Regions from separate parts of the Streptomyces sp. NPDC048612 genome, predicted to be linked through region 2. Evidence: riboswitches for the same ligand, from Rfam matches in the RefSeq annotation. Region 2 holds a riboswitch; each other region holds the start of a gene.
What was found. A riboswitch is a leader RNA that binds a small molecule or an ion and turns the genes downstream of it on or off. The one in region 2 is predicted to bind cobalamin.
Positions count from the first base shown of each region.

Region 1: another riboswitch for cobalamin. It lies ahead of thiI (tRNA uracil 4-sulfurtransferase ThiI); the one in region 2 lies ahead of metE (5-methyltetrahydropteroyltriglutamate--homocysteine S-methyltransferase).
Region 3: another riboswitch for cobalamin. It lies ahead of ACGFN2_RS30700 (cobalamin biosynthesis protein); the one in region 2 lies ahead of metE (5-methyltetrahydropteroyltriglutamate--homocysteine S-methyltransferase).
Region 4: another riboswitch for cobalamin. It lies ahead of ACGFN2_RS12020 (prenyltransferase/squalene oxidase repeat-containing protein); the one in region 2 lies ahead of metE (5-methyltetrahydropteroyltriglutamate--homocysteine S-methyltransferase).

Region 1 covers NZ_JBICVV010000005.1:55,799-62,783, reverse strand. Annotated here, with positions in the region: gene ACGFN2_RS10495 (oxygenase MpaB family protein) at 188-1,636, shown strand; gene ACGFN2_RS10490 (DedA family protein) at 2,170-2,652, shown strand; gene thiI (tRNA uracil 4-sulfurtransferase ThiI) at 2,716-4,035, opposite strand; cobalamin riboswitch at 4,206-4,424, opposite strand; gene ACGFN2_RS10480 (pyridoxamine 5'-phosphate oxidase family protein) at 4,617-5,078, opposite strand; gene ACGFN2_RS10475 (DUF1648 domain-containing protein) at 5,323-5,856, opposite strand; gene ACGFN2_RS10470 (hypothetical protein) at 5,940-6,065, shown strand; gene ACGFN2_RS10465 (alpha/beta hydrolase) at 6,062-6,985, opposite strand, start outside.
Region 2 covers NZ_JBICVV010000001.1:570,940-577,924, reverse strand. Annotated here, with positions in the region: gene ACGFN2_RS02405 (M48 family metallopeptidase) at 1-1,393, shown strand, start outside; cobalamin riboswitch at 1,676-1,898, shown strand; gene metE (5-methyltetrahydropteroyltriglutamate--homocysteine S-methyltransferase) at 2,062-4,380, shown strand; gene ACGFN2_RS02395 (DMT family transporter) at 4,561-5,547, shown strand; gene ACGFN2_RS02390 (DUF5825 family protein) at 5,576-6,250, opposite strand; gene ACGFN2_RS02385 (RiPP maturation radical SAM C-methyltransferase) at 6,299-6,985, opposite strand, start outside.
Region 3 covers NZ_JBICVV010000027.1:2,399-9,383, reverse strand. Annotated here, with positions in the region: gene ACGFN2_RS30710 (putative cobaltochelatase) at 1-264, opposite strand, end outside; gene ACGFN2_RS30705 (cobyric acid synthase) at 320-1,909, opposite strand; gene ACGFN2_RS30700 (cobalamin biosynthesis protein) at 2,012-3,043, opposite strand; cobalamin riboswitch at 3,197-3,346, opposite strand; gene ACGFN2_RS30695 (hypothetical protein) at 3,615-3,851, opposite strand; gene ACGFN2_RS30690 (inorganic phosphate transporter) at 3,874-5,139, opposite strand; gene ACGFN2_RS30685 (class II aldolase/adducin family protein) at 5,541-6,209, shown strand; gene ACGFN2_RS30680 (alpha/beta hydrolase) at 6,376-6,985, shown strand, end outside.
Region 4 covers NZ_JBICVV010000006.1:73,937-80,921, forward strand. Annotated here, with positions in the region: gene ACGFN2_RS12010 (aldehyde dehydrogenase) at 1-1,086, opposite strand, end outside; gene ACGFN2_RS12015 (MBL fold metallo-hydrolase) at 1,372-2,454, shown strand; cobalamin riboswitch at 2,572-2,733, shown strand; gene ACGFN2_RS12020 (prenyltransferase/squalene oxidase repeat-containing protein) at 2,905-4,206, shown strand; gene ACGFN2_RS12025 (SCO2322 family protein) at 4,206-4,886, shown strand; gene ACGFN2_RS12030 (CbiQ family ECF transporter T component) at 4,883-6,049, shown strand; gene ACGFN2_RS12035 (ABC transporter ATP-binding protein) at 6,046-6,985, shown strand, end outside.

The DNA of each region.
Region 1 (6,985 bases), on a different contig from region 2:
GTCGGAAGTCCCGTATCTGAATCGCCCGTTTCCGCGGCCTTGTGGGGCGTCTCGGATGGGTGAATTCGGGAATCTGGCCGCTCCCGGAATCCGGTAGGACCGTTGGGCTGGGCGGATAGCCGGATGATCTCTCTTCGGGCGTCCCCTGCTCACTCATTCCTGTACACGCGCTTGAGGAGACGTCCCCTTGGCTACGGCTGATCTTCCTGGTCCTGATTCGCTGCTGCGCCGCACGCTGGGGGAGTGGCGGATCGGGTTGGTGGCGTGGCGGCTGCTGGTTCTGCAGACCGCGGACCCGGCGGTCGCCGCCGGCATGGCCAACTTCTCCACCTATCGCGCGCACCCGTGGCGGCGTATCGAGCACACCATGGACAGCGGGAAGCGGCTGTTCTTCTCCGACCGTGAAGGGCTACGCCGTGAGGTTGCCCGTCTGGAGCGCACACACCGCCGTCTGGCCGGGACCGACGAGCAGGGCAGGCCGTTCACCGCGCTGGACCCGGCGGTGCGGGTGTGGGTGCTGGTCACCCTGTACGAGTGCATGACGGCGATGCGGGAACTGTCCGGCCGCCCGCTGGCGCCGCCGGAACTGGAGCAGATGTACGGCGAATTCCGTGCGGTGTGTACCGAGTTCGACCTCTCCGACGACCTGTTCCCGGCCACGGCTGCGGACGTGCCCGCGTACATGGACCGCACGATCCGCGAGCGCCTCGAATACAGCGAACCCGTGCGCTACCTGCTCTTCGACATGCTCCGTGAAGCACCCGCACCCCGCCGCCTCGGCCTCCTGAAGCCGGCCTGGCCGCTTGTGCGCACGGTGGCCGCCCACGTGATCGGTGCGCTGACCCTCGCGGACCTGCCGGAAGCCTTCCGTGAGCGCTTCAGTTTGCCCCGCACCCGCCGTGCGGTCCTGCTGTCCTTCGTCCTGCACCGCGGCATGCGCATGCTGATGAATGCGCTGCCCGAGCACCGCCGCTACCGCACCCCGCTCACGGGCAACTCCTCGGCCTCGCAGGCCCGCACCGCCTCCACCGACCGTCCTTCCCCGCCGGAGGCGAGCCCTGTCCGGATTCCCGCACCACGCCGCCGCAAGGGTGCCGATCCCCGCCCGGTGCGTCTGCGGGCCTTCTTCCGCCAGGTCCTCGACCAGACCGGCGACGGCTGCATCACCTCGGCCGATCTGCAGGCCATGGCACACAACGTGTGCTGGCCGCTCGAACTCACCCCTGAGCGCGAAGCCCGCGTCTATGCCGCCTTCGAGACCTGGTGGCAGCACCTGCGGACCGGCATGGACGCTGACGGCGACGGACAGGTGACCTGCGAGGAGTTCGTCACCGCCATGCTCACCGGGGTCGACGCAGCCGGGCCGGCTTATCTTGAGCAGGGGTTGCATTTCGCGGTGCGGGCGATCTTCCACGCTGCGGACACCGACGGCAGCGGACACCTGTGTGCCGATGAATACCGCACGATCTTCGGCGGCTCCCGGGTCCACCCCGCCGAACTCAACCACGGCTTCCGCCAGCTCGACCACGATGGCGACGGCCGCATCACCGAGCACGAATTCGTCCAGGCCTTCACTGATTACTTCACCGCCCGCAGTGACAGCACGGCCGGCGCTCAACTCCTCGGACGTCCGTAGCGGTCGACGGGGGCGAAGTGCCGGGGCAGCTTGATGGGCCTTGGCGGTTCGGTGGAGATCCTGCAGGGCCTGATGTGCGTGGCGGGGAGGTCCGGGCGGCGGACCGGCGACTGGGTCGGCGTGGGGAACGGCTCCGCCCCGAGTCCCGAGCGCGCGACCGCCCCAGGCGTGCACCTCTCTGGAGGTCCCGCCGCATGCCCTCGGGCGATGACTGCTCTCGGTCAAGCGGGAGTGCCCGTCGCACCCGCCATAGGAGGGCCATGTACCCGGGGTACGCATGTTCGCTTAATCTGGGTGTGCCGGGTGGCCCTGACCAGAGGCCGTACCCGGAAGGCCCCCGGACGCGGCAACGCTCTGCGTCGTGCCGGGGAGCCAGTGCCGCTTCGACACGTATGCAGGGACGGGCCAGCAGATGCAGGTGAGGTATGAGACCAGCCTCGTGCCCTTTGCGGGCCCGCTGGGGCGGGAATCGCGACGTCGGGTGACGGGGGAAGCAGCCCACGGTGAGGGCCCGGCGTGGTGGGCGAGCCGTCGTGGATGAGGTCGCGCTCACCGCTGCCGGTCTCTACGCCATCGTCCTGCTGCGCGCCGGAGGGACCTTTGCCGTCGGCTGGCTCGCCGGGGCCGGTGCCAGGCGTGGCAGGCTCGCGGAGCGGATCTCCACGCCCAAGTTCCAACGGGCCGAGCGGGCGATCCAACGGTGGGGCGCACCGGTGGTGGCCGTCTCCTTCCTGACCGTCGGATTCCAGACCGCTGCCAACTTCCTCGCGGGGAGCATGCACATGCCTCTCTCGCGCTACCTACCGGCACTGTTCGTCGGCGGAGCGGGCTGGGCGCTGGTCTACGCGACGGCCGGGGTCGGCGCGCTGAAGCTGCTTGCAAGGCTGTTTGCCGAGCAGACGGTGCTTGGTGCGGGCGTCGTCGCTGGGCTGCTCCTCGCGATGATCGGCGTGATGGTGTACCGGCGTAGAAGAGCTGCCTCGGTCAAGCGCAACACTGCGGCCGACGAGTCCTGACAAGGCGGGCCGCGTATTGACTGCAAGCCGGCCAAAGCTCTCTGCGTCGACGGCCCGCTCCGGTCATGAGGATGCCGGCCCGGACTGCTCCGTCGCACATACGGCGGGAGCAGGGCGGCCGGGCTCGGGGCTGCGGTCCGGGCTGTCCGCTTCGGGATGATCCGCCTCCTCGCCGGAGTCTCCCGGGTACATGATCTGGACGTCGCGCAGCAGGCCGTCCACCACGTCGTCCAGGTCGAGGCGCTTCTCCACCGAATGCAGGCCGGTCAGCCCGGCGCGGAGGGTGACCCGGGGCGGCGCGAGGAGCTTGCAGCAGTCCTCGTCCGGCAGCACGGAGATCTCCGCGGTGCCGATGGACCGGGCCTCGTCGATGATCTCCTGCTTCTCCCAGCCGACCAGCGGCCGCAGCACCGGCAGGGTTGCCGCCTCGTCTACGGCAGCCATGTTCGCCAGGGTCTGGCTGGCCACCTGCCCCAGGCTGTCACCGGTCACCAGGGCCTCCGCCCGGGTGCGGCCCGCCAGCGCGGAAGCGGCGCGGACCATCAGCCGTCGCTGGGCGACGACCTGGAGTCTGCCGGCCCCCGCGATGGCCAGTTGCTTCTGCGCGTGGCCCAGTGCGATGACGTGCAGCCGTCCATCGGGCTGGTAGCGGTTGAGTTCACGGGCGAGGGCGTACGCCTTGTACAGGGAGGCGGCGTTCGTGTACGGAGCACCGGTGAAGTGGACGAAGTCGCAGTGCAGTCCGCGGCGCATCGCCCGGTAGGCCGCCACGGGCGAGTCGTAGCCGCCGGAGAGCAGTACCAGGGCGCGTCCGCTGGAGCCCACGGGCAGTCCGCTCGGTCCCTGGTGACGGCTCCAGGAGACGTAGCTCTCCTTGTGGTCGATCTCGACCGAGATCAGTACGTCCGGGTTGGAGAGGTTCACCGGCAGGGGCCCCAGGGCTTCCCGGACGCGGGCCCCGAGAAAGCGCTCGAACTGGGAGGAGGTCATCTCGAAGTTTTTGTTCCGCCGCTTGACCCGCACCGCGAAACTGATTCCGGGCCGTTCCGTACGGGCGGCTTCAAGCGCCTCCACAGCCGTCTCGGTGATGTCCGGTACGGTGCTCGGAACGCGCAGGGCAGGCTCCACCGAGTTGAACCCGATCACCCGGCGGGCGCGCTCCACGAGGTCCTCCAAGGGAACCTCGCCGCCGAGTACGGTCACGTTCTGGCCGGACTTTATCCAGGTGGAACCGCCGATACCGCGCAGGGCGCCACGGAGATTGTCGTGCAGCCGCTCGGTGAACCGATGCCGGTTGCGGCCCTTGAGGAACACCTCACCGTGTTTGAGCAGGACACAGGGCCCGCTCGGGCGGGGTGCTCTGGGGGAGGGGATGGCGGGCATGCTCGGTTCGCCGGGCACGAAACTCTCCTTCGCGAGTCGTCGTGAGGGCCGGCGCCGGGCCGCGAACGGGGCGCGGGCCCGCCCGTCCCCGCTCTGCGCAGGGCTGGGTGGAACACACCACTCGCTCAGCGGTCCCGCTACCGGGACGCGTGGAACCGTGCGTGGTGATCGCACCCCGCACGAGCAGTGGCAGGTCTTCGGACTCGTGAGCACGCCCCGGAGGACGGGACACCTACTGGCCGTCGCTTCCCAGGTCACATGCGGGCCCAGTGCTTCAGGACGGCGATCGTTCCCACTCACCGCTGCGAGGCAGTCCCGGACTCCCACCGGGTTCCCCCTTGCGACACCCCGCCTGGCGGGCGGGGCGAACCAGCTGCCGGTCCAGGGTAGACAAGGCGGTGGGCTTGTCGTGAACCAGACCTTGACTGTCCGCTTTGGGCCAGGACAGTCGACTCAAGAGGCTGTCGGTTATGGGGGTGATGGGTCATTCTGAGAGGTTGGTTGGTGCTTCAACTGGTTTCGGGCTCAGCCGCGTCCGACGAGACGCGGCACAGGAGGCCGGCGGGCGAAGCCCCGGGGACCTACCCCAGCCATGCCCCGTCCCGCATCAGTACTCTGCCCCCAAGTTCCGTCTCCCCTCGCCAGGCCAGCACGGTCTCCGGCTCGATGCGCAGATACACGAACGCGGCTTCCTCGGTACGCGGGTCCCACCCGAATTTGTCAGCGAACCCGTCCGCCGCCTCGCCGGGTACACGCTCCGCCGGGAAGCGAATGGCCCGCCCCTTCAGGAGGACGACGTCGAACGTGTCCGGCAAGGCCAGGCGTACCCGCGGATCATCCCGGATGTTGCGCGCGGTCGCGGTGGCCTCACCGGTGCACATCCATACGGCGTGCCCGTCCCACCAGAACCACAGCGGTACCTGGTGCGGGCCACGGTCCGGATGAGCTGTGGACACCCAGATGTCCCGTTCCCTGCCGAGGCGTTCCAGCGTGTTGCGCTTGCGCTCCGACAGCTCGCGACGAGCGGTTCGCGTGGTCTGCATGGGCATCGACCCTAGCCAGTGGCCCCTGGCCCCGCATGGGGCGTAGGGCTTAGTTCCCGAGGCGGAGGCCGTTCAGGCGTCGTGCAGGAATCCGGCAACTCCGTTGTTTATCTGTGCTCTCGTCGTCGTCCCAGGCGAAGGGGCACCCCGAAGCCCACGCGGCGATCTCAGGCGTCTTCCAGAACACGCTGCCCCGGGCTGGGCCAGCGGATGAGCAGGTGGTGCGTCCGATGTGTTCGGAAGCTCAGTGCGCAGGTGCTCGGCGGTCGTGAACGGTGGAGGCGACCGTCAGAGCGGTTCCGGCGAGGATGGGCGCGATCATCGCGGTGAACAGCCAGCCGGATACCTCTGGCTCGGGCGCCGAACGCCACAGGACTGTGCAGCCGATCAGAAGCGACATGCCTACGCAAGCGTTGAGTGCCAGCAGCGCCCGGGCGGTCCAGAGGGCGGAGGCGCGTGTGCGAGGCCGGTTGAGCGACGACCTCACCAGCCCGTTGCCGAAGGGCGCAACGTTGTCCGGGAGTTCGGCACTCGGAGTGGTCCGCAGTGTCAGCTCCGCGCAGGCGGTGAGCAGAACAGTGACGCCGATGTGCACGAAGACGAGTATGAAGGCGCTACCGATGGATCGGTCGGTCCAGGCGTCGACCCCATCGGTGCCGATGTGCTGCGGTATCCGGCTCGGCAGATGCGGATAGCGGACGACGCCCCAAACGGACAGGGCGGTGAGGAGGGCGGCATTGGGGACGAGCCACAGGCGTACGGGAGAGGACAAGACCATGGGGCCGATTGTCCGGCGAACGCGTAAGGGTGGGTAGCCGTTTTACGGTGGTGAGCGGGCGGAGCGCGGCGGCCAGGCAGACGTTGACTGCTGAAAACCACACGGTCGCGATGGTCGGCGACGGCACCAACGACGCTCCCGCACTCGCCCTCGCCGACGTCGGCATCGCCATGGGCGCACACTCCTCCCATGCTGAAACGATCAGCTAGGTCTGGTCGGTTCCAAGGGCGTTGCGGAGGAAGGAAGTTGCCTGGTCGATGGCTCCGCGGGCGGCTTTGGAGTGACTCAGTGAGTTGAGCATCATGAAGTCGTGGACCGTGCCGTCGTAGCGCACCGTGGTCACCGGAACGCCGGCTGCTCGGAGCTTGGCGGCGTACGCCTCGCCCTCATCGCGCAGCACGTCGGCCTCGTCGACGATCAGCAGGGCGGGCGGCAGGCCGGAGAGCTGCTCGGTGGTGGCCTGGTTGGGAGACGCGGTGATCTCCGCGCGTTGGTCCGGGTCGGTCGTGTAGGCGTTCCAGAACCATTCCATCAGCTGGCGGCTCAGGTAGTAGCCGGTGGCGAACTGGTCGTAGGAACCGGTGTCCATGGCCGCGTCGGTGACCGGGTAGTACATCGACTGCTGTACGAACGTGACGTCACCGCGCTCCTTGGCCATGAGGGCGAGTGCGGCGGTCATGTTCCCGCCGACCGACTCCCCGGCCACTGCCATGCGCCGTGCATCCAGCCCCTTGGACGCCCCCTCCCGGGCGATCCACTGCGCGGTGGCGTAGCCCTGCTCGATGGCCACCGGGTAGTGCGCCTCGGGCGACGGCGTGTACTCCACGAAGGCCACTGCCGCACGAGTGCCGACCGCCAACTCGCGCACTAGGCGGTCGTGGGTGCCGGCATTGCCCAGCACCCAGCCACCGCCGTGCATGTACAGCACGACGGGCAGCGTCCCGGTGGCGCCCTGCGGCTTGACGATGCGTACCCCCACATCGCCCACCGATGCCGGAACCGAAACCCACTCCTCGTCGACCGGCAGCTTGTCGACCGGCGCGGCCTGGAGGTCGTCGAGCACCTTGCGCGCTGCGGTCGGTTCCAGCTCGTACAGGAACGGATGTTGTGAGGTTGCGTCGGCGAGTTC
Region 2 (6,985 bases):
CTTCGCCCTGGGCGCCACCGAGGGCTGCGCCCCGCAGCTGTCGGTCATGGAGTCCGCATGTGGCTGGCGGCCCGCCACGGCGTGGGCGCAGATGCGCTTTGTGGGGTCGTTCTCGCTGGCCGTGGGCTTCTTTGCGGTGACGATCGTCGCCCCGGCCGGGATCGTGGTCCGGGCAGCGCTCCGTGGACGTGGCAGCGAGCAGGCGGTCAGGCCCCGCTCGCCGGTATCGCACACGGACGTACCCGCATCCCGGCCCACGCGCAACGGCCCGGTCCTGGCCCTGGTGGCGGGCTGCGGGGCATGGGGCGTCCTGGCCGTGGCGCTCGCACGGGCATGGCTCCATGCCCGGCAACCAGCCGACCGGCACTCCTCATCCCGGCTGTGGTTCCAGTGGTTTCAGGACTCCCAGCTCTCGATCGCCTGCGCGCTGGTCCTCGCCGTGGCCACAGCCGCAGCGGTGGCATACGTCATCGTGGGGCGGCGCGGGCACCCCGTGCGCAACCGTGCGCTGATCACCATGAGCGCCGCGGGAGTCACCTCGCTGACCGGGCTCGTGACAGCGTTCGCCCTCACCGGCGCGGACGGCTGCGTACCGCCACTCGGCGTCCTGGCCGAAACCTGCGGCTGGCGGCCCGAGAAGAGCTGGCAGATCCTCCACGTCCTCGTCGTACCGAGCCTCATCGCCCTCGGCATCTGTGCGGTGAGCGCGCTCACCGTGGTGGCCGCCGCCTGGCACTGGAGGCGAGGAGGTGAGCCAGGGACATCCGCGCCCCACCGGCCGCCTGCGACGACGAACCGCATCTGGTGGCGACGCGCCTACCTGGCCCTGACCTGTGCGTTCGCACTCACCCTGTGCTCCGGCTGGTGGCAGCAGACGGCGCGCTCGAACGAGATGCTGTCGGCCGCTTTCCCCCGCTCACACGAGCCGGACCCCGGGCCGCCCTCCGGCGAGAAGGGTTCCCGCATGACGACTCGACAGCGCCTGGTCATCTGGCAGCTGAGCGGAGGCCTGGCCATGCAACGGGACTTCGCGGGAGACGTCAACGCCACGGGCTCCGCGCTGGCAAAGGCCGGTCAGGGAACGGGAGGGCTCGACCCGGCGCTCTTCCGCCCCTTGTGCGACCGCTGGATCGCCCACGGCCGCCGGGCCCTCGCCGTCGCGCCCGTCCCGGAACCGACCGCCCGGAAGCACTGGCGCAGGGCCGCCACACTCGCCGTGCAGGGCGGCTCACAGTGCCGCCAGGCGCTGGAGAAGGATGACGTCGATCTGTTCGGACGCGGCATCCTCGCCCTGCGCACGGCCCGGTACGAACTGGACGAAGTCCGATGGCGCTTCCGGCACTTCGGGGCCCCCGATCCGAACAGCCGGTCCGGCGGCGGGGTGGCGGATTAGGAGCCGTATTTCACCTCGCCGTACGGGCATCGGGCCCTCAGACCTCCCGCCCCGCCACCGGATACGGCACGAACCGGCTCCACCGAGGAGGAGCAGTTCCACTAGGACCTGTCGTCAAACTCCCGCCTGCCCCGCGGCCCGGCGCGCAGGTGCCGGCCGCCCCGTTTCCAGGTGAGGGCCGAACGGGTCGCCCTGGCGAGGGAGTTGCCGGCCTTCACTCCCCGGTGTCTCATGTCACATTCCGGTATGTGGTCAGAGGTGTCCGATACGGGGGCGGCGTTCTACGCTGGCCGGGCAACAGGTTCGCCCCGTCCGCCAGACGGGCCGCGTCGTAAGAGGGAACCCGGTGGGAATCCGGGACTGCCCCGCAGCGGTGAGTGGGAACGAACGCCGTCATACGCACTGGATCACGCGTCCGGGAAGCGACGGCCAGTAGGTGCCCGCCGGAGGTCTCCGGCAGGCGCGCCCGCGAGTCCGAAGACCTGCCCGTTGCCCGTGTGCGCCCCCGCGTGCACGGACATCCCGGTGACCTCGAGGGCAGGTCGGCGTTCTCACCAGGCGGTCCCGTGCGTGGCAGACGCACCGTGCTTCCGCCGGGTGTCCGTCACCCCTTCGCGTACCTCGTTCCGTCCCCGGGACCATGACACGTATTCGCGAAGGAGAATTCCGTGACAGCGAAGCCCGCAGCCGCGGCAGCACGGGCCACCGTGTACGGCTACCCCCGCCAGGGACAGCACCGCGAACTGAAGAAGGCCGTCGAGGGCTACTGGAAGGGCACGGTCGGCGCCGACGCGCTCCAGGAGACCGCCCGCACCCTCCGCCGTTCCCACTGGCAGCAGCTGGCCGGCGCCGGCCTCCACGAAGTGCCCACCGGTGACTTCTCGTACTACGACCATGTGCTGGACACCAGCGTCATGGTCGGTGCGGTCCCGGACCGCCACCGCGCCGCCGTCGCGGCCGACGCCCTCGACGGCTACTTCGCGATGGCGCGCGGCACCCAGGACGTGGCGCCGCTGGAGATGACCAAGTGGTTCGACACCAACTACCACTACCTGGTGCCCGAGCTGGGGCCGGACACCGTCTTCACCGCCGACTCCGGCAAGCAGGTCGCCGAGCTCGGGGAGGCCCTCGCCCTCGGTCTCACCGCCCGGCCGGTGCTCGTCGGACCGGTCACCTACCTCCTGTTGTCGAAGCCCGCCCCCGGCGTGGCCGCCGACTTCGAGCCGCTGACGCTCCTGGACCGGCTGCTGCCGGTCTACGCAGAGGTGCTCGCCGATCTGCGCGCCGCCGGAGCCGGGTGGGTGCAGCTCGACGAGCCCGCCCTCGTCCAGGACCGCAGCCCGGCCGAACTCAACGCCGCCGCGCGCGCCTACCGCGATCTGGGCGCCCTCACCGACCGCCCGCAGCTCCTGGTCGCCTCGTACTTCGACCGGCTCGGCGACGCGCTGCCCGTCCTGGCCAAGGCCCCGGTGGAGGGTCTGGCGCTCGACTTCACCGACGCGGCAGCGGCCAACCTCGACGCGCTGGCGGCGGTCGGCGGGCTGCCCGGCAAGCGCCTGGTGGCGGGCGTGGTCAACGGCCGCAACATCTGGATCAACGACCTGGAGAAGTCGCTGGCCACCCTCGGCACCCTGCTCGGCCTGGCCGAACGGGTCGATGTGGCCGCTTCCTGCTCGCTGCTGCACGTGCCGCTGGACGCCGCCGCCGAGCGCGACATCGACCCGCAGATCGTGCGCTGGCTGGCCTTCGCCAAGCAGAAGACCGCGGAGCTGGTGACCCTGGCCCGGGGCCTGACGCGGGGCACCGGCGCCATCGCCGCCGAACTCGCCGCGAACCGCGCCGACCTGGCCTCCCGGGCCGGCTCCGCCCTCACCCATGACCCGGCCGTCCGTGCGCGGGCCGCCGCCGTCACCGACGCCGACGGCCGCCGTGCGCAGCCGTACGCCGAGCGCGCCACGGCCCAGCGTGCGCACCTCGGCCTGCCGCTGCTGCCGACCACCACCATCGGCTCCTTCCCGCAGACCGCCGAACTGCGCGCCGCCCGCGCCGACCTGCGGGCCGGACGCCTGGACACCGCGGGCTACGAGGAGCGCATCAAGGCCGAGATCCGTGAGGTCCTCGCCTTCCAGGAGGAGGCCGGTCTGGACGTCCTGGTGCACGGTGAGCCCGAGCGCAACGACATGGTCCAGTACTTCGCCGAGCAGCTCACCGGCTACCTCGCCACCCGGCACGGCTGGGTGCAGTCCTACGGCACCCGCTACGTCCGCCCGCCGGTCCTGGCGGGTGACATCTCCCGGCCCGAGCCGATGACGGTGCGCTGGACCTCCTTCGCCCAGTCGCAGACCGGGCGCCCCGTCAAGGGCATGCTCACCGGGCCGGTCACCATGCTCGCCTGGTCCTTCGTCCGCGACGACCAGCCGCTCGGGGACACCGCCCGCCAGGTGGCGCTCGCCCTGCGCGACGAGGTCAACGCCCTGGAGGCGGCGGGCACTTCGGTCATCCAGGTCGACGAGCCCGCGCTGCGCGAGACGCTGCCGCTGCGGGCCACCGGCCACGCCGCGTACCTGGCCTGGGCCACCGAGGCGTTCCGCCTCTCCACCGGCGGGGTGCAGGACCGCACCCAGATCCACACGCACATGTGCTACGCGGAGTTCGGCGACATCGTGCAGGCCATCGACGACCTGGACGCGGACGTCATCAGCCTGGAGGCCGCCCGCTCCCATATGCAGGTCGCCGGGGAGCTGGCCGAGCACGGCTATCCGCGCGAGGCCGGGCCCGGTGTCTACGACATCCACTCCCCTCGTGTCCCGGACGCCGAGGAGGCGGCGGCCCTCCTGCGCAAGGGACTTGCGGCCCTTCCCGCCGAGCGGCTCTGGGTCAATCCGGACTGCGGTCTGAAGACCCGCGGCTGGCCCGAGACCCGCGCCTCGCTGGTGAATCTGGTCACTGCCGCCCGCACCGTGCGCGCGGAGCTGTCCGGCTCCTGACCCGTCACGGCCGGGAGGGGAGCGAGCGCGCCCGCCCTCCCGGCCGTCACGGCTCGTCGCACCGTTTGACCGGCCCCGCTAATCGTTTGTCATGGCAGCACCCGCTCTTACAAGCTGGCAGCTCATGTGCGCACGGACGTGCGCGAAGAGCACCGGGAGGGACGCGGAGTGAGCCGACGGATGGGTAAACCGGCAGAGGGCGATACCGGGTCCGCGAGCACACCGGACGGCCGCGCGCTCGCCGCGGCGTCCGTCACCGTGGTGCTGTGGGCCTCGTCGTTCATCGCGATCCGCAGCTCCGCCGCGCACTTCGGGCCGGGTGCCCTCGCCCTGGGCCGCCTGGTGGTGGCGTCCGTCGTACTGGGCGCGGTCCTGCTGGTGCGGCGCGGTGGTTTTCCGCCCCGGGAGGCCTGGCCCGGCATCATCGCCTCGGGGGTCCTGTGGTTCGGCGCGTACATGGTCGCGTTGAACTGGGGTGAGCAGCTCGTCGACGCCGGAACGGCCTCCCTGGTCGTCAATGTCGGGCCGATCCTGATGGCGCTGCTCGGCGGATGGCTGCTGAAGGAGGGTTTCCCGCCCCGGCTGATGGCGGGCATGACGGTGTCGTTCGCGGGTGCCGTGGTGGTCGGGCTGTCCATGTCAGGCGGCGGGCAGTCGTCGCTGCTCGGCGTGGTGCTGTGTCTGTTCGCGGCGCTGGCGTACGCGGTGGGTGTGGTGTTGCAGAAGCCGACGCTGAAGCACGCCACCCCGATGCAGGTGACGACGTTCGGCGCGCTCGCCGGCGCCGTCGCCTGCCTGCCGTTCGCCGGTCAGCTGGTGTCGCAGGTGAGCCGGGCGCCGCTGCCGGCGACGCTGCAGATGGTGTACCTGGGGGTGTTCCCGACGGCCCTGGCGTTCACCACCTGGGCCTATGCGGTGTCCCGTACGACCGTCGGGAAGATGGGCACCACGACCTACGCGGTGCCGGTGCTCGTGGTCGTCATGTCGTGGCTGTTCCTCGGCGAGGTGCCCGGCTGGCTGACGCTCCTGGGGGGCCTGCTCTGTCTGTCCGGGGTGGCGGTGTCGCGGATGCGGGGGACGGCACGGGCCCAGGCCCCGGCGGGCGGGCCCGGGAGCGGGACGGAGGCACGGCCCGAGGTGTCTGCGTCCGGGAACACCCGGACCTGAGTCCCGTCGCCGTCCGCCCCTCCGGACGTCAGACGGCCATCGCTTCCTGAATCCAGCGGTTCACCCGGTACGGCAGCCACCACAGCAGGGGGCCGGTGCGGCCGACCAGGCGCTCCGTCAGGAAGTCGGTGGCGATGGCCTTCGGCACGGTCCGCAGGGGTGCCCCGTAGGAGAGCTGGGTGATCGCTTCCCGGTACTCGGGTTCCTCGGCGGTGAAGCGGCGGAGTTCGCCCCAGCGGCGGTCGCGGATCTGGACGAAGCCGGGGCCCTGGCGCCAGAGGCACTTGCAGAGGTAGTGCCCGTCGCGCCACTGGGCGAGCGCGGCCACGGGGTCGGCGGGGCCGGTGAGGGTGCGGGGCGGCTGGAGGTGGCTGAGGTCGCGCCAGCCGTCGTCGGGTTCCGGGGGGAGCCGCAGCTGCCACTGCACCAGGATGGCGCGGGCCGTGAGATCGCGGATCAGGCAGAGCCGCCGGACGGCGTGCGCGGCGTCGGCGGGGTCGTCGACCGCGGTCAGGTCGACCGTGCCGGTGAACTCCACCCGGCGGGCCCCGAGTTCCCACAGCATGGTGGCCTGTTCGTCCGGCGGGCCGGTGAGGTCGACGGCGCCCAGGCTCATGCCGGGGAGGGCGCAGGCGTCCTCGTCGTAGTCCCGCCAGGCGCGGAGGGTCAGTGTTCGGGGGGCGGGGGTGGCAGTGCTGGTCATGGCGTTCTCCTGCGGCGCGTGGAGGTGCTGCGGCGGGCCGGTCGGGGGTCAGACGTGGGCGACGAGGGACCGGGGGTCGTCGTCCGGGTGCCCCTGCGGGGCCTTCGCGGCGTGGGTGTGACGCATGAAGTCGAGCCGCAGCAGGTCCTCGTTGACGGCGGCCGGTGCCAGGTGGACGTACTGGCCGCCGTCGGTGAAGACCAGCCCGAGCGTCACCCAGTGCTGGAGCAGGGTGTGGACGGCGGCGGCGTCGACAGTGTGCTCGGGCAGGCGGGCGGCGAGCTTGCGGGTCAGCGCCGCGGGGGCGTGCGGCTGGTCGAGGAGCCGGAAGGCGGCGATCTCGGTGGGGTCGGTGAGTTCCATGGCGCCCCAGTCGAAGGCGTGCCGGCGGCTGACGAGCACGATGCGGTCGCCGAGGTCCGCATGGGTGAGCCTGCTGTCCGTGTGGTGCTTCTTCCAGGCGCCGAGCGCGTCGTTGAGCGCGGTGACGGTGGGCTCGGCGATGCCGCGTTCGGGTGCCTCGAAGACGTAGGCCATGTCGAGGAGTTCGGACTCGGGCAGGTCGTAGGTGAAGCGGTAGTGCTCCTCGGGGCGCAGCCCGGTGAAGCCGAGTTCGGGGCGGTTGAAGTACGGGCTGAAGCGTTCGATGGCGATACGGGCGGACAGGTCGACGGGCGGGTCGAGGTGTTCCAGGGCCGGTATCTGGGCGATGACGGGTTCGTAGTCCGCTGCGGT
Region 3 (6,985 bases), on a different contig from region 2:
GGTCTCGTGCGGCCCGTCGGGGCAGCCGGGGTCCGGCGCGGCCGGGGCGCAGGCGAAGCGGCAGCCGTTGACCACGTCCACGGCCGGCATCAGCGCCGACAGCGCCCGCACGGCGGTGCTCTTGGCGGTGCCCTTCTCGCCGCGGACCAGCACGCCGCCCACCGCGGGGCTCACCGCGTTCAGCAGCAGCGCCAGCCGCAGGTCGTCCATCCCGACCACCGCGGTGAAGGGGTACTGCGGGGTCGTCTCGTGAGCGGTTGTCATGCTGTGTCGTCCTCCACGTCGCCGTCGAGCTCCGGATTCGTCGTGTGCGTACCCCTCATGGCGCCCCCGGAGGCACGAACGGCAGTCCCTCCGGCACTCCTTCCTCGATCAGCCGCAGCAGCGCGCCGGTGTCCGCGTGCTCCTCGATCAGGTCGCCCAGCCGGTCCAGCTGCTCCTCGCGCAGCACCCCGAAGCGGGTGTCGGGGGCCGGTACGAACGCCCGGCCCGCGTCCGCCGCGACCCGCCGCAGGAAGGCCCGGCGGAAGCCGTCGCTCTCCAGCGAGCCGTGCCAGTGCGTGCCCCATACGGAGCCGGCCCGGCACCCGTCGAGGCTGCGCCCTTGGTCATCGGAGATGAACGCCTCGTCCCCGCCGCTCACTTCGGCGACGCCGTGGTGGATCTCGTACCCCTCCACCGGCTCGCCCAGCGCCGTACCGACCGGCCGCGCCAGCGTCTTCTCCGCCGCGAACCGCACCCGTACGGGCAGCAGCCCCAGCCCGTCGACCACGCCCGCCTTCGACTCGACCTCGTCCTCGATGCGCTCGCCCAGCATCTGGAAGCCGCCGCAGATGCCCAGCACCGGGCGGCCCTCGGCGGCCCGCCGGGCGACCGCGTCCGCCAGCCCGCGCTCCCGCAGCCAGGCCAGCGCCCGGACCGTGCCCCGGGTCCCCGGCAGCACCACCAGGTCCGCGTCGGCCAGCTCCTCGGCGCGGTCCACGAACCGCACCACCACGCCCGGTTCGGCGGCCAGCGCGTCCACATCCGTGAAGTTCGACATCAGCGGTACGGCACAGACCGCCACCCGCAGCACATCCGCCCCGTGCGGCGGGGCCACCACGCTCTCGCGCACCGCGCCGCGCAGCGACACCCGCAGGCCGTCCTCCTCGTCGATGCCGAGCCCGTGCGCGAACGGCAGCACGCCCAGCGTCCGCCGCCCCGTGAGGCCGCGCAGCATCTCCAGCCCCGGCTCCAGCAGCGTCACATCGCCCCGGAACTTGTTGACCAAATAGCCCGCGACCAGCGCCTGGTCCTCCTCGGACAGCAGCGCGGTGGTGCCGAAGAACGAGGCGAACACCCCGCCGCGGTCGATGTCACCGACCACGACCACCGGGATGCGGGCGGCCCGTGCGATACCCATGTTCACGATGTCGGTACGCCGCAGATTGATCTCGGCGGGGCTGCCGGCACCCTCACAGATCACCGCGTCATGGGTGCGCCGCAGCTCCTGGAGGCAGTCCGTGACCGTGCCGAGCAACTGCTCCTGCCTGCCCGCGTGGTAGCCGCGGGCGCTCAGCTCGCCCACCGGCTTCCCCAGCAGCACCACCTGGCTGCTGCGGTCGCTGCCCGGCTTGAGCAGCACCGGGTTCATCAGCGCGGTCGGCTCCACCCGCGCCGCGGCGGCCTGCATCGCCTGGGCCCGCCCGATCTCCGCGCCCTCGCGGGTGACGAACGAGTTCAGCGACATGTTCTGTGCCTTGAAGGGCGCCACCTTGACGCCCTGCCGGACCAGCCAGCGGCAGATGCCCGCCGTCACCACGCTCTTGCCGGCGTCGGACGTCGTCCCGGCCACCAACAAGCCACCGCCGAGGGCCCCGCCCGAACCACCGCCGACCGCCCCGCCGGCTGCCTTCCACCGCCCGTTCACCGGGTCCTCCTCCCGTTCACCGGGTCCTCCTCCTGAGCTTCGGGTCACTACACCCGCCCACCCCCCGAAGGGGGGTGGGCGGCGGGGAAAAAACGGACGGCCTCATACCGGACCCGCCCCACGCCCACGCCCACGCCCGCGCCCCCCGGCTCCCCGAGCCACCGCCGCCCGCGCAGCGCCGCCCGCCACGCGCGCCGCCACCGTCGTCACCAGCGCCAGCGCGCTCACCCGGCGGGAGAGCCGCACCGCCCGCCCGATGTCGTCCACCGCCACCGGCGGCGCCGCGCCGTTGAGCACCGGACGGTGCTCCACCCGCCCGCCGTACGCCAGCGTGCCGCCCAGCCGTACGCCCAGCGCGCCCGCGAACGACGCCTCCACCGGGCCCGCGTTGGGGCTCGGGTGCGCAGCGCCGTCCGCCCGCCAGGCCCGCAGCGCACCGCGCCGGTCGGGGCCCGCGAGCACGGTCAGCGCGGCGGTCAGGCGGGAGCCGGGCCAGCCGGCGAGATCGTCGAGCCGGGCCGCGGCCCAGCCGAAACGGCGGTAGCGCGCCGACTTGTGGCCCACCATCGCGTCCAGGGTGTTCACCGCCCGGAACGCCACCAGGCCGGGCACCCCGCCCAGCGCGCCCCACACCAGGGCGCCCACCACCGCGTCGGAGGTGTTCTCGGCGACCGACTCCACCACCGCACGGGCCATCTGCGGCCCGTCCAGCACTTGCGGATCGCGCCCGCACAGATGCGGCAGCCGCTCCCGCGCCACGTCCAGGTCACCCGCTGCCAGCGCCCCGCCGACGGCCCGCGCCTCCCGGCCCAGCGAGGTGCCGCCCAGCACGGCCCAGACCGTCGCCGCGGTCAGCGCGACCCCGGCGCCACCACGGAGCGACAGCGAAGAAGCGGAAGCCGAGCCCCGCACGGCGCGCTGCAGCAGCGCGGCAGCGGCGGCGGCACCGCCCGCGCACAGCACGGCGTGCGCCGCCCCGTAGCCGCGGTGGTCGCGCCACAGCCGGCGCTCGACGGCGCCCGCCGCCCGGCCGAACGCGGCCACCGGATGGCCACGCCGCGGATCTGCCGCGATCAGGTCGGTGAGAAAGCCGAGGGCCGCGCCGCACGCGTATCCCGCGTGTTCGCCGCGCACCGGATCAGGCCGTTGCCAGGGCGTGTCCGTGATGTCCCGCCCGGCCTCGAAGGAACCCTGCGGCGGTGGGCAGAGAGGATCTCGACGGGCAGCCGGGCATGGCGGTATGTCCTCACTCAGGGTCCGCGCCCTGGCTCGACGTGACGGCGACAAGAGTCTCCTGGCTCCCGGATCGGCGTGTCCTCCGGCCTTCCAGTCCCGCGTACGTCGATCACGTGTGCGCGGCGGACCGTGGCCCTCGTCGGAGGAACGCTCCCCGGTGACAGTGGCGGGACCGCGCCGGATTCACACCGGACTTCCTCAGCTGTCGCCGAATGGCTCCGGCAGTCCACCACGCACCGCGAATGCCCGTCAACTCACCCTTGACCTGCGACGCTGCCCTGTGGCAGGCGCTGTGGCGCACACCACAGCGCGACGGCGACGTCATCGGCGGCCGCCCGCACGCCCTCTGATCCCGCATCACCGTCCGCTGCGCGCCGGCCGGGGCGGCCCACGGACGAGGCGCCCGGCGGACGACGGCTGCTGCCGCGGTCCGCCGGACGCCTCGTCCGGTCCGTCGTGTCCGGCTGTGTCAGCCGGCGACGATCAGATAGATGCCGTAGGCCACCGCGACCGCGCAGAGCGCGAAGGCGGCCATCGCGCCGGCCCGTGCACCGGTGCCCGGTACGGCGACCGCGGCCGCCGCACCCCCGTGGCCGGTCTTGCGGGACGTACCGGCGATGCCGACGGTGAACAGGCCCACGATCCCGACCGTCACACCGAGGGTGACGCCGAAGACCTGGCCGAGAGCTGCCCAGTCGATGCTCATGGAGTTCCTTACGTGATGACAGCTAGCGGGTGACCGTCGCGGCCTTGGCGCGCGGGGTGGTGGGAGCCTCGGCCGCCGGTGCGTCGGCGGTCTCCGGGGCGTCTGCTCCCGGGGCCTGCTGGCCGGCCGGGGGCGGGGAGACGGTGCGCAGCGCGGCGGTGACCACGCCCGCCGGCTCCGCTGCCGGGGCTTCGTTGACGTTGGTGTGGTCGACCGGCTTGCGCCGGGAGGCGGCCCAGATCGCGCCGCAGATGCCGAGTCCGAGGACCGCCACCGCCGCCACGCCCCAGTCGCCCTGTCCGGCCAGGAACGCGGCACCCGCCGCGACCGCACCGGCGGCCGGCAGCGTCAGGCCCCAGGCGAGGACCATCCGGCCGGCCGTGGACCAGCGCACCACGCCGCCCTTGCGGCCCAGTCCGGAGCCCATCACGGAGCCCGAGCAGACCTGGGTGGTGGAGAGCGCGAAGCCGAGGTGGGAGGAGGCCAGGATGGTGGCCGCGGCGCCGGTCTGGGCGGCGAAGCCCTGCGGCGGCTGGATGTCGGTGATGCCCTTGCCCATCGTGCGGATGATCCGCCAGCCGCCCAGGTAGGTGCCGAGCGCGATGGCGAGACCGGCCGAGGCGATGACCCACAGCGGCGGGTCGGCGTGCGGGGCGACCACCCCGCCGGTGATCAGCGCGAGCGTGATCACACCCATCGTCTTCTGCGCGTCGTTGGTGCCGTGGGCGAGGGAGACCAGGGCGGCGGAGGCGATCTGGCCCGCGCGGTAGCCCTTGGCGGTGTCCGCCTCGTCGCGGTTGCGGGTCAGCCGGTAGGTGAGCCGGGTCGCCGCCATCGCGGCCAGGCCGGCGACGACCGGGGCGGCCACCGCGGGGATCAGGACCTTCATCACGACGGCGTCACCGTGTACGCCGTTCGTGCCGACGGACACCAGGGTCGCGCCGATCAGACCTCCGAAGAGGGCGTGGGAGGAGCTGGAGGGGAGACCGGCGAGCCAGGTCAGCAGGTTCCAGACGATCGCGCCGACCAGGCCGGCGAAGATGACCTCTGGTCTGATGCCGGCGCCTTCGTCGATGATCCCCCCGGAGATGGTCTTGGCCACCTCCACGGACAGGAACGCGCCGACGAGGTTGAGGACTGCCGACATCGCCACCGCGGTCTTGGGTCGCAACGCCCCGGTGGAGATGGTGGTGGCCATCGCGTTGGCCGTGTCGTGGAAGCCGTTCGTAAAGTCGAACACCAAGGCCGTGACGATCACGATCCCGATGAGAAGCGTGATGTGTTCCATTCACCCAGGCAATCAGTTCGAAGGTCAGTGTCGCTGGGACCGTACGGAGAGCGGGTGAACGGAAAGTGAACTGGGACGGGCGCGGTGATGACACCACCGCAGTGTTCACGCGGAGGCGCCTCCGGCGTCACTTCCGCATCACCCGTTGGTGAACTTCCTGGGCTACCGCCGGCCCCCAGGGGCCGACGAGCCGCTCCCCGCGGTCCCGTTGTCGCGGAGTCACCTCGACCGTAGGGGGCGAGTCACCCAAGGGGGCGCAGAACCGGTCAATCCCCGGCATTCGCGGAGGTGTCACCGGATGGCGGATACCGGTCGGACGGCCCACCGGCGTACGGTGCCCCGGCCCGCCCGTACGGTGTCGCGCACCACGTCCGCATTCGCCGCACCGCGCCGGAGGACCCATGAAGGACCACCCCGACGACCTCGCCGCCGCCTGGAGCGAACTGGTCGCCACCGCCCGCCGAACGGTCACCGACGGCCTGGTGGTCGGCACCTCGGGCAATGTCTCGCGCCGTATCAGGGACCTGATCCTGGTCACCCCCAGCGGCGTCCCCTACGACCGGCTCGGGCCCGGTGACACCACCGCGGTCGACCTGGAGGGCCGCCAGATCATCGGCGCGCTCCGGCCGACCAGCGAACTCCCGATGCATCTGACGGTCTACCGCGACACCACGGCCACCGCCGTCGTCCACACCCACGCCCCGCACGCCACCGCCGTCTCCACTCTGGTCACCGAACTCCCGCCGGTCCACTACATGACCGCGGCGCTCGGCGGCCCCGTCCGCGTCGCCCCCTACGCCCTGTACGGCAGCGATGAGCTGGCCGCCGCCATGCGCGAGGCGCTGCGCGACCGCACCGCCTGCCTGCTCCAGAACCACGGCACCATCGCCTACGGGGACAGCCTCGGCCAGGCGCTGGACCGCACCGCGCAGCTGGAGTGGATGTGCCGGGTGTGGCTCACCGCGAGCTCCGTACCGGGCCACACCCCGCACCTGCTGTCGGCCGGTCAGCTCGACGCGGCCGCCGACCGGCTGCGCGGCTACGGCCAGCAGGGCGGCCACCCGGGCTGACCGCCCGCCCGGCACGCCGTCGCGGCGGCCGGCCCGCACCCCGCCGCCTCCGGCCCGTCCGGCGCCCCGGCCCCGTCCGCCGCCTCCGGGCCGGACGGGCTCCGGCCGGTCACCCGCCCGACTCCGCCCGGTGGCCGCCCCCGGCACCGCTGCGCACACTGGTGAGGTGCGCCTGGGTACTGCGGCGGCCATGGCCGCCATCACCGTGATAGGTGCCGGGGCGGCCGCGGTGGCGGTCGGCCGGTACGCCAGTGACATTGCCCTGAAACCGTCGCCGGACCAGCCCTTCCCGGGCGACTCCCGCCTCACCGTGCACTCCGCCACCGAGGAGCGCATCGCCCTCACCCGCAGCCTGGCGTCGCAGCGGCCCGGCACGTACGGGCTCACCGGCTCCGGCTGCCACGCCGTCATCGGCGACGTCGTCCACGGCGTCCCGCACCCCGCCGACGCGGTGGTCCGCCGCCTGGTACGGGTCACCCACGGCACCCTCGGGCCGGGCAACCGCATGCGGCTCACCCCGCAGGTGCACATCGGCAACCCCCGCGACGCCCTCGGCCTCGACTGCGCCGACATCGACATCCCCGGCGAACTCGGCCCGCTCCCGGCGTGGTTCGTCCCCGGCGTACGCGACACCTGGGTCATCGCCGCCCACGGCCTGGGCACCACGCGCGAGCACCCCATGGTCGTCATGCCGTTCCTGCACCGTCACCGGCTGCCGGTCCTCGCCCTGTCCTACCGCAACGACCCCGGAGCCCCGCGCACCGGCGACGGCATCC
Region 4 (6,985 bases), on a different contig from region 2:
CCGCCCCTCGGGACGGCCGCCGCCGGTCAGGACCTTGGCGCCCTCGCGCTGCCCGAGCGCGATGTAGTCCAGCGAGCGCTGCTGCTGGCGGCGGGCGACCAGCGGGCCGACCTCGGTGGCCGGATCGAGCGGGTCGCCGACGGTGAGCGCCGAGGCCGCCGCGGTGAACCGCTCGGCGATCTCGTCGTAGTGGCTGCGCGGGGCGAGAATCCGGGTCTGGGCCACACAGGCCTGACCGTTGATCATCCAGGCGAACGGCACGATGCCGGCCACCGCCGCGTCCAGGTCCGCGTCCGGCAGGATCACCGCGGCCGACTTGCCGCCGAGTTCCAGCGTGACCCGGCTGAGGTTGCGGGCCGCGACCTCCATGACCCGCTTACCGGCCGCCACCGAGCCGGTGAACGACACCTTGTCCACGCCCGGGTGCCCGACCAGGTACTCGCTCACCTCGCGGTCCGCCGGCAGGATCGACAGCACACCCGGCGGCAGCCCCGCCTCGGTCGCGATCTCCGCGAGCAGGTAGGCGTCCAGCGGGGTCTCCGGTGACACCTTCAGCACCACCGAGCAGCCGGCCAGCAGCGCGGGCGCGAGCTTGGCGGCGGCGGTGAACTGCGGGACGTTCCACGGCACCACGGCGGCCACCACCCCGGCCGGCTCCCGGCGCACCAGCAGCGGCCCCAGCACCCCGCTGCGCCGCTCCTCGAACGGGAAGTCGCGGGCCACCGTGAGCGCCGCGTCCCACACCAGCATCGCGGCCAGCGACTGCACCATGACGCCGGAGGTGAACGGGGTGCCGTTCTCCGCGCTGATGACCTTGGCGATCTCCTCGCTGCGGGCCGCGAAGGCGTCCTTGATCCGGGTCACCACCGCGATCCGGTCCGCCAGCGGGGCGTTCGCCCACACCCCGGACGCGAAGGACGTACGGGCCGCGGTCACCGCACGGTCGACATCGGCCCGCGCGGCGTGCGGGACCCGGCCGATGACCTGTTCGGTGTGGGGTGAGACGACCTCGATCGTGTCCCGGCCGGCCGGATCGGCCCACTCACCGCCTATGTAGAGCTTGCCGTGCTCGACGAGGTCGCTCATCGCTGCCGCCTCCCGCGGGTGGGCCGCCCGTCCGGCGTGCCCTGCCGGTTCCCTGTGGTTGCTGCTGTGCCTCGGAACGCGCTTGCTGACGGTGCTTCGGTGCGGATGCGGCGCAGCCCGCTGCACCGCATCAGGAACTGATACCAGTTCTAGTTGGAGGAGTCCACGGGGCCGCGCTCATCTCAACTCCCCTGAGCGCACGGGGAACTTCAAGCCATCCTGAAACCAGTTCTAGTTATAGTGAGGCCGGGTACCGGGTGTATGCCGCACCGGAAGGGGACCGGGATGACCGCGCAGGTGACCGACCACAAGGGCGGGGTGTGGAGCATCGCCGTCCCCATCCCGGACAACCCGCTCGGCCACACCCTCGTCCACCTCCTGGAGACCGACCGCGGCCCGGTGCTCGTCGACACCGGATGGGACGATCCGGACTCCTGGGACACCCTCGTCGCCGGCGTCACCGCCTGCGGGTTCGCCCTCACCGACCTGCACGGCGTCCTGATCACCCACCATCACCCCGACCACCACGGGCTGTCCGCGAAGGTCCGGGAGGCCTCCGGCGCCTGGATCGCGATGCACGCCGCCGACACCGCGGTGGTCCGCCGCACCCGCGAGGCCGAACCGGCCCAGTGGCTCGACTACCTGCTCGCCAGACTCACGGCGGCGGGCGCACCGGACGAGCATCTGGTACCCCTGCGGAAGGCGCGCGCCACCGGGGGCGGGCGGAAGCTGCCCGGACTGCGGGCCGCGCTGCCGGACCGCGGTATCGACCCCGGCGAACTGCTCGACCTGCCGGGCCGCCGGGTGCGCGCCATCTGGACGCCCGGCCACACCCCCGGCCATGTGTGTCTCCACCTGGAGGAGGCACACCCCTCGGCGCGGGCCCCCGGTTTCGGCCGACTGTTCTCCGGCGACCACCTCCTGCCCGGCATCACGCCGCACATCGGCCTGTACGAGGCCCCGGACAGTGCAGGGGCTCCGCCCGGCCCGCACGGCGCGGCGAACGCGGCGGAGGGCACCGACCCGCTCGGCGACTACCTCGACTCCCTCGAACGCGTCGGCCGGCTCGGCCCCGCCGAGGTGCTGCCCGCCCACCAGCACGCCTTCACCGACGCCGGGGGCCGGGTGCGCGCGCTGATCGCCCACCACCAGGAGCGGCTGGACCGGCTGCGGGCCCTGCTCCGGGAACCGCGCACCGTCTGGGAGCTCGCCGTGGCCATGGAGTGGAACCGGCCCTGGGAGCAGATCCCTTACGGGTCCCGCAACATCGCCGTCTCGGAGGCCGAGGCACATCTGCGCCGGCTGGTGAAGCTGGGGCACGCGGAGCCGGTGCCGGGGAGCGGTCCGGTGCGGTACCGGGCGGTGTGAGGGCGGGCGGGCCGGCCCGGCGTCTGGGGTGGCGTTCCGGGCGGCCTCCGCTCCGGTCCCCGGCTCGCGCCCTCAGGTGCGGCTCGTACGTGCGAGCGAGTGCCCTGCGGGTGCCGGTTAAGGTGTGCGGGACAACTTCATCCGTACCCGATCGGGGGAAGCCGGTGGAAATCCGGCGCTGACCCGCAACCGTGAGGACGGCCCGTCCGTACCGCGCCGGCTGGACCGGCAGGGACAGCCGTACGAGCCGGAGCACCCGAGGGGGCACGACCAAGGCTCCCGCCACCGGAAACGTCCGCCACTGGGACGGCCCGGTGCGCGGCACCGTCGAGGTATACGGAGCTGAGCCCGGTGCCACCGCGCCCGTGATCCCCAGGGATCGGTGCGCGGGCGGCCGGCCGAGCGTGGCTGCGTAGATCGCCGCGACCCGACCCGAGAGGCACCGACCCGATGGCCCCCATGGCTTCCATGGCTCACCAGGCCCCCCTGACGCACCCCGTCGCCCTCCTGGCGCGCCGCGCCGCCACGGCGCTGGCCGCCGCGGTGGTGCTGGGCGCGGCCGCTGCCCCCGCCGCGTATGCCGACGCCGCCCCGTCCGCGTCCCCGAAGAAGCTGCCGGACGGCCTGTACGGCAGCAAGGACCCCCAGTACGACGGGGTCTGGCGGCAGTCGCTGGCGCTGCTGGCGCAGGACACGGTGGGGCTGCGGCCCGCGGGGTCCGCCGTGCGCTGGCTGGTCGAGCAGCAGTGCGCCGACGGCTCGTTCAGCGCCTTCCGTGCCGACCCCGGCAAGGCCTGTGACGCCAAGACCATGCGGGACACCAACCAGACGGCCGCCGCGGTGCAGGCGCTGGCCGCACTCGGCGGGCAGAGCGACACCGTGCGCAAGGCCGTGGGCTGGCTGAAGTCGGTGCAGAACGACGACGGCGGCTGGAGCTCGGTGCCCGGCTCGGCCAGCGACGCCAACTCCACGTCCGTGGTCATCGGCGCGCTCGCGGCGGCGGGCGAGAAGCCGCGGTCCGTGACGTCGAAGAAGGGCGGCAAGTCCCCTGACGACGGGCTGCTCACCTTCCAGCTGGGCTGCGACGCGAAGGAGGGCGAGCGCGGCGCGTTCACCTTCCAGCTCAAGGGCGCCGCCCCGAACGCCGACGCCACCGCGGCCGCCGCGACCGGAGCGCTCGGCAAGGGCTTCGTCGTCGCGCCCGCCGACGGCCGGGCGAACACCCCGGTCAAGCCGCTGGACTGCAAGGACGCCGGCAAGAAGACGGGCAAGGGCGACCTGTCGCAGGCCGCTGAGGGCGGCGCCGCCTATCTCGTCGCGCAGCTCGACAAGAACGGGCAGCATCTGCTGTCCGCGATGCCGGGCGCCGAGAAGCAGCCCGACGTCGGCAACACCGCGGACGCCGTGGTGGCACTGGCGGCCGGTGGCCACGGTGCCGCCGCCGCGAAGCCGCTGAAGTGGCTGGAGAAGAACGCGGCGGACTGGGCCGGGCAGAGCGGGCCCGCCGCGTACGCGCAGCTGGTGCTGGCCGCGCACGCCACCGGTACCGACCCGCGGTCCTTCGGCGGCACCGACCTGGTGGCCGCGCTCAACGCCACCGGCCCCAAGCCGGCCGCCGCACCGGCGAAGGACGACAAGGACGGTGACTCCTCGGGCGGCGGCTCCGGCATCTGGTGGATCATCGGCGTCGGTCTCGCCATCGGTGCCGGCATCGGTTTCCTGCTGAGCGGCCGGAAGAAGAACCAGCTCTGATGCGCGGCACCAGGATGGCCGCGGCGCTGCTGCTGGCCGGTACGGTCACCGGCCTGGCCGCCGGGCCCGCGCAGGCGCAGGAGTACCGCTACTGGTCGTTCTGGGACGGCAAGGGCGGCTCCTGGGCGTACGCCACCCAGGGGCCGGCCACGCTGCGGCCGGCCGACGGCGCGGTCGCGGGCTTCCGCTTCACCGTCGGCGCCGACTCCGCGGGGGCCGGAAAGCCGCGCGCGGCCGCCGACTTCGAGGCGATCTGCCACGGCACCCCGGCCAAGGACGGCCGCAAGCGGATCGGCGTCGTCCTGGACTTCGGCACCGCGGCGGAGGCGCCCGGCGGCGAGCGGCCGCCGAAGGCCAGGACGGAGTGTGCGCGGGTGCCGGAGGACGCCTCGGCGGGCGAGGCGCTGGCGGCGGTCGCCCGGCCGCTGCGCTATGACGCCAACGCCCTGCTGTGCGCCATCGCCGGCTATCCGAAGGCGGGGTGCGCGGAGTCGGTGAGCGGGTCGAAGGGCTCCGGGTCCTCGGCCGCGCCGGCGGGGGCGGCGGACCGGGACGGCGGGAGCGGCGGAGACGGCGGGAGCGGTGACGGCGGGCCGTCCGCCGGGCTGCTCGGCGGGGTCGCGGCCGTGGCCGCCCTGGGTGCGGCGGCGGTGTGGCAGGCACGCCGCCGACGCGGATGAGCGCCCCGCGGGCGACCCGCACCACCGCGCTGCACGCCGGCGCCTGGTGGCTGTGGGCGCTGGGTCTGGCCACCGCCGCGTCCCGCACCACCAACCCGCTGCTGCTGGGGCTGCTGGTGGGCGTCGCCGGGTATGTCGTCGCGGCACGCCGTACGGACGCGCCATGGGCCCGCTCGTACGGCGCGTTCGTGAAGCTCGGACTGGTCGTGATCGTCATCCGGCTGGTGTTCGCCTTCTTCCTCGGCTCGCCGGTCCCCGGTACGCACACCCTGGTCACCCTCCCCGAAGTGCCCCTGCCGGACTGGGCGAAGGGCGTCCGGATCGGCGGGCGGGTCACCGCGGAGGGCATGCTCTTCGCCCTGTACGACGGGCTGAAACTGGCCGCACTCCTCATCTGTCTGGGCGCCGCCAACGCGCTCGCCAACCCCGCCCGGCTCCTGAAGTCCCTGCCCGGTGCGCTCTACGAGGCGGGCGTCGCGGTCGTCGTCGCGATGACCTTCGCCCCGAACCTGGTCGCCGACGTCCAGCGGCTGCGGGCCGCCCGCCGGCTGCGCGGGCGTCCCGACCGCGGGTTCACCGCGCTCCTCCAGGTCGGACTGCCGGTGCTGGAGGGCGCGCTGGAGCGCTCGGTGGCGCTGGCCGCGGCCATGGACGCGCGCGGCTACGGCCGCAGCGCCCAGGTGCCGCCCGCCGTGCGCCACACCACGTCCGTGCTCACCCTCGGCGGGCTGCTCGGTGTCTGCGCGGGAACCTACGGGCTGTTGGGCGACACCGGGGGCGGCTACGGGCTGCCGCTGCTGCTCGCCGGGCTGGCGGCGGCGCTCGCCGGGCTGTGGCTCGGTGGCCGCCGGTCGGTGCGCAGCCGCTACCGGCCCGAGCGGTGGGGCGCCCGCGCCTGGCTGGTCGCGGGCTCCGGGCTGGCCGTCGCCGCCTTGATGATCTGGGCGAACGACTACGCGCCCGCCGCCCTGCATCCCCCCGCCGTCCCGCTCACCGCCCCCGTCCTTCCGCTCTGGCCGGCCGTGTCCGTACTCGTGGGACTGCTGCCCGCGTTCGTCGCCCCGCTCCCGCCGGGCGCGGACCGTGCCGGGTCCGGTGGTGCGTCCCGCGGCGGTCCCCGTGCCTCTGATGTCGTTCCCCGTACGAAGGAGCCCACCCAGTGATCCGGTTCGAGCAGGTCTCGGTCACCTACGGCGATGCCGCGGCACCCGCCGTCCACGGCGTCGACCTGACCGTTCCCGAGGGCGAACTGTGTCTGCTGGTCGGCCCGTCGGGCGTCGGCAAGTCCACCGTCCTGAACGCCGTCTGCGGTCTCGTCCCGCACTTCACCGGCGGCACGCTGCACGGCCGGGTGACCGTCGACGGGCGTGACACCCGCACCCACAAGCCGCGCGAACTGGCCGATGTCGTCGGCACCGTGGGCCAGGACCCGCTGGCGCACTTCGTCACCGACACCGTCGAGGACGAACTCGCCTACGGCATGGAGTCGCTCGGCCTCGCCCCCGAGGTGATGCGCCGCCGGGTCGAGGAGACCCTCGACCTGCTGGGGCTGGCGGAGCTGCGGGACCGGGCGATCACCACGCTCTCCGGCGGCCAGATGCAGCGGGTGGCCATCGGGTCGGTCCTGACCACCCATCCCAAGGTGCTGGTCCTCGACGAGCCGACCTCCGCGCTCGATCCGGCCGCCGCCGAGGAGGTGCTCTCCGTCCTCCAGCGGCTGGTCCATGACCTCGGCACCACGGTCCTGCTGGCCGAACACCGCCTGGAGCGCGTGGTCCAGTACGCCGACCAGGTCATCCTCCTTCCCGCGCCGGGCGCGCCCCCGGTCATGGGCACCCCCGCCGACGTCATGGCCGTCTCCCCCGTCCACCCCCCGGTCGTGGCCCTCGGACGCCTCGCCCACTGGTCTCCCCTCCCGCTCTCCGTCCGCGACGCCCGCCGCAAGGCGGCTCCGCTGCGCGAGCTGCTGACGGCCGTACCGCCCCAGGCGCCGGGGACCGGCACGGGCGGTGCGCCGGTGGCGGCGTCGGTGTCGTCACCGGCGTCGGATGCTGCCGCGGAGGTCTCGGGGCTCGGGGTGCGCCGGGGGCGGGCCGAGG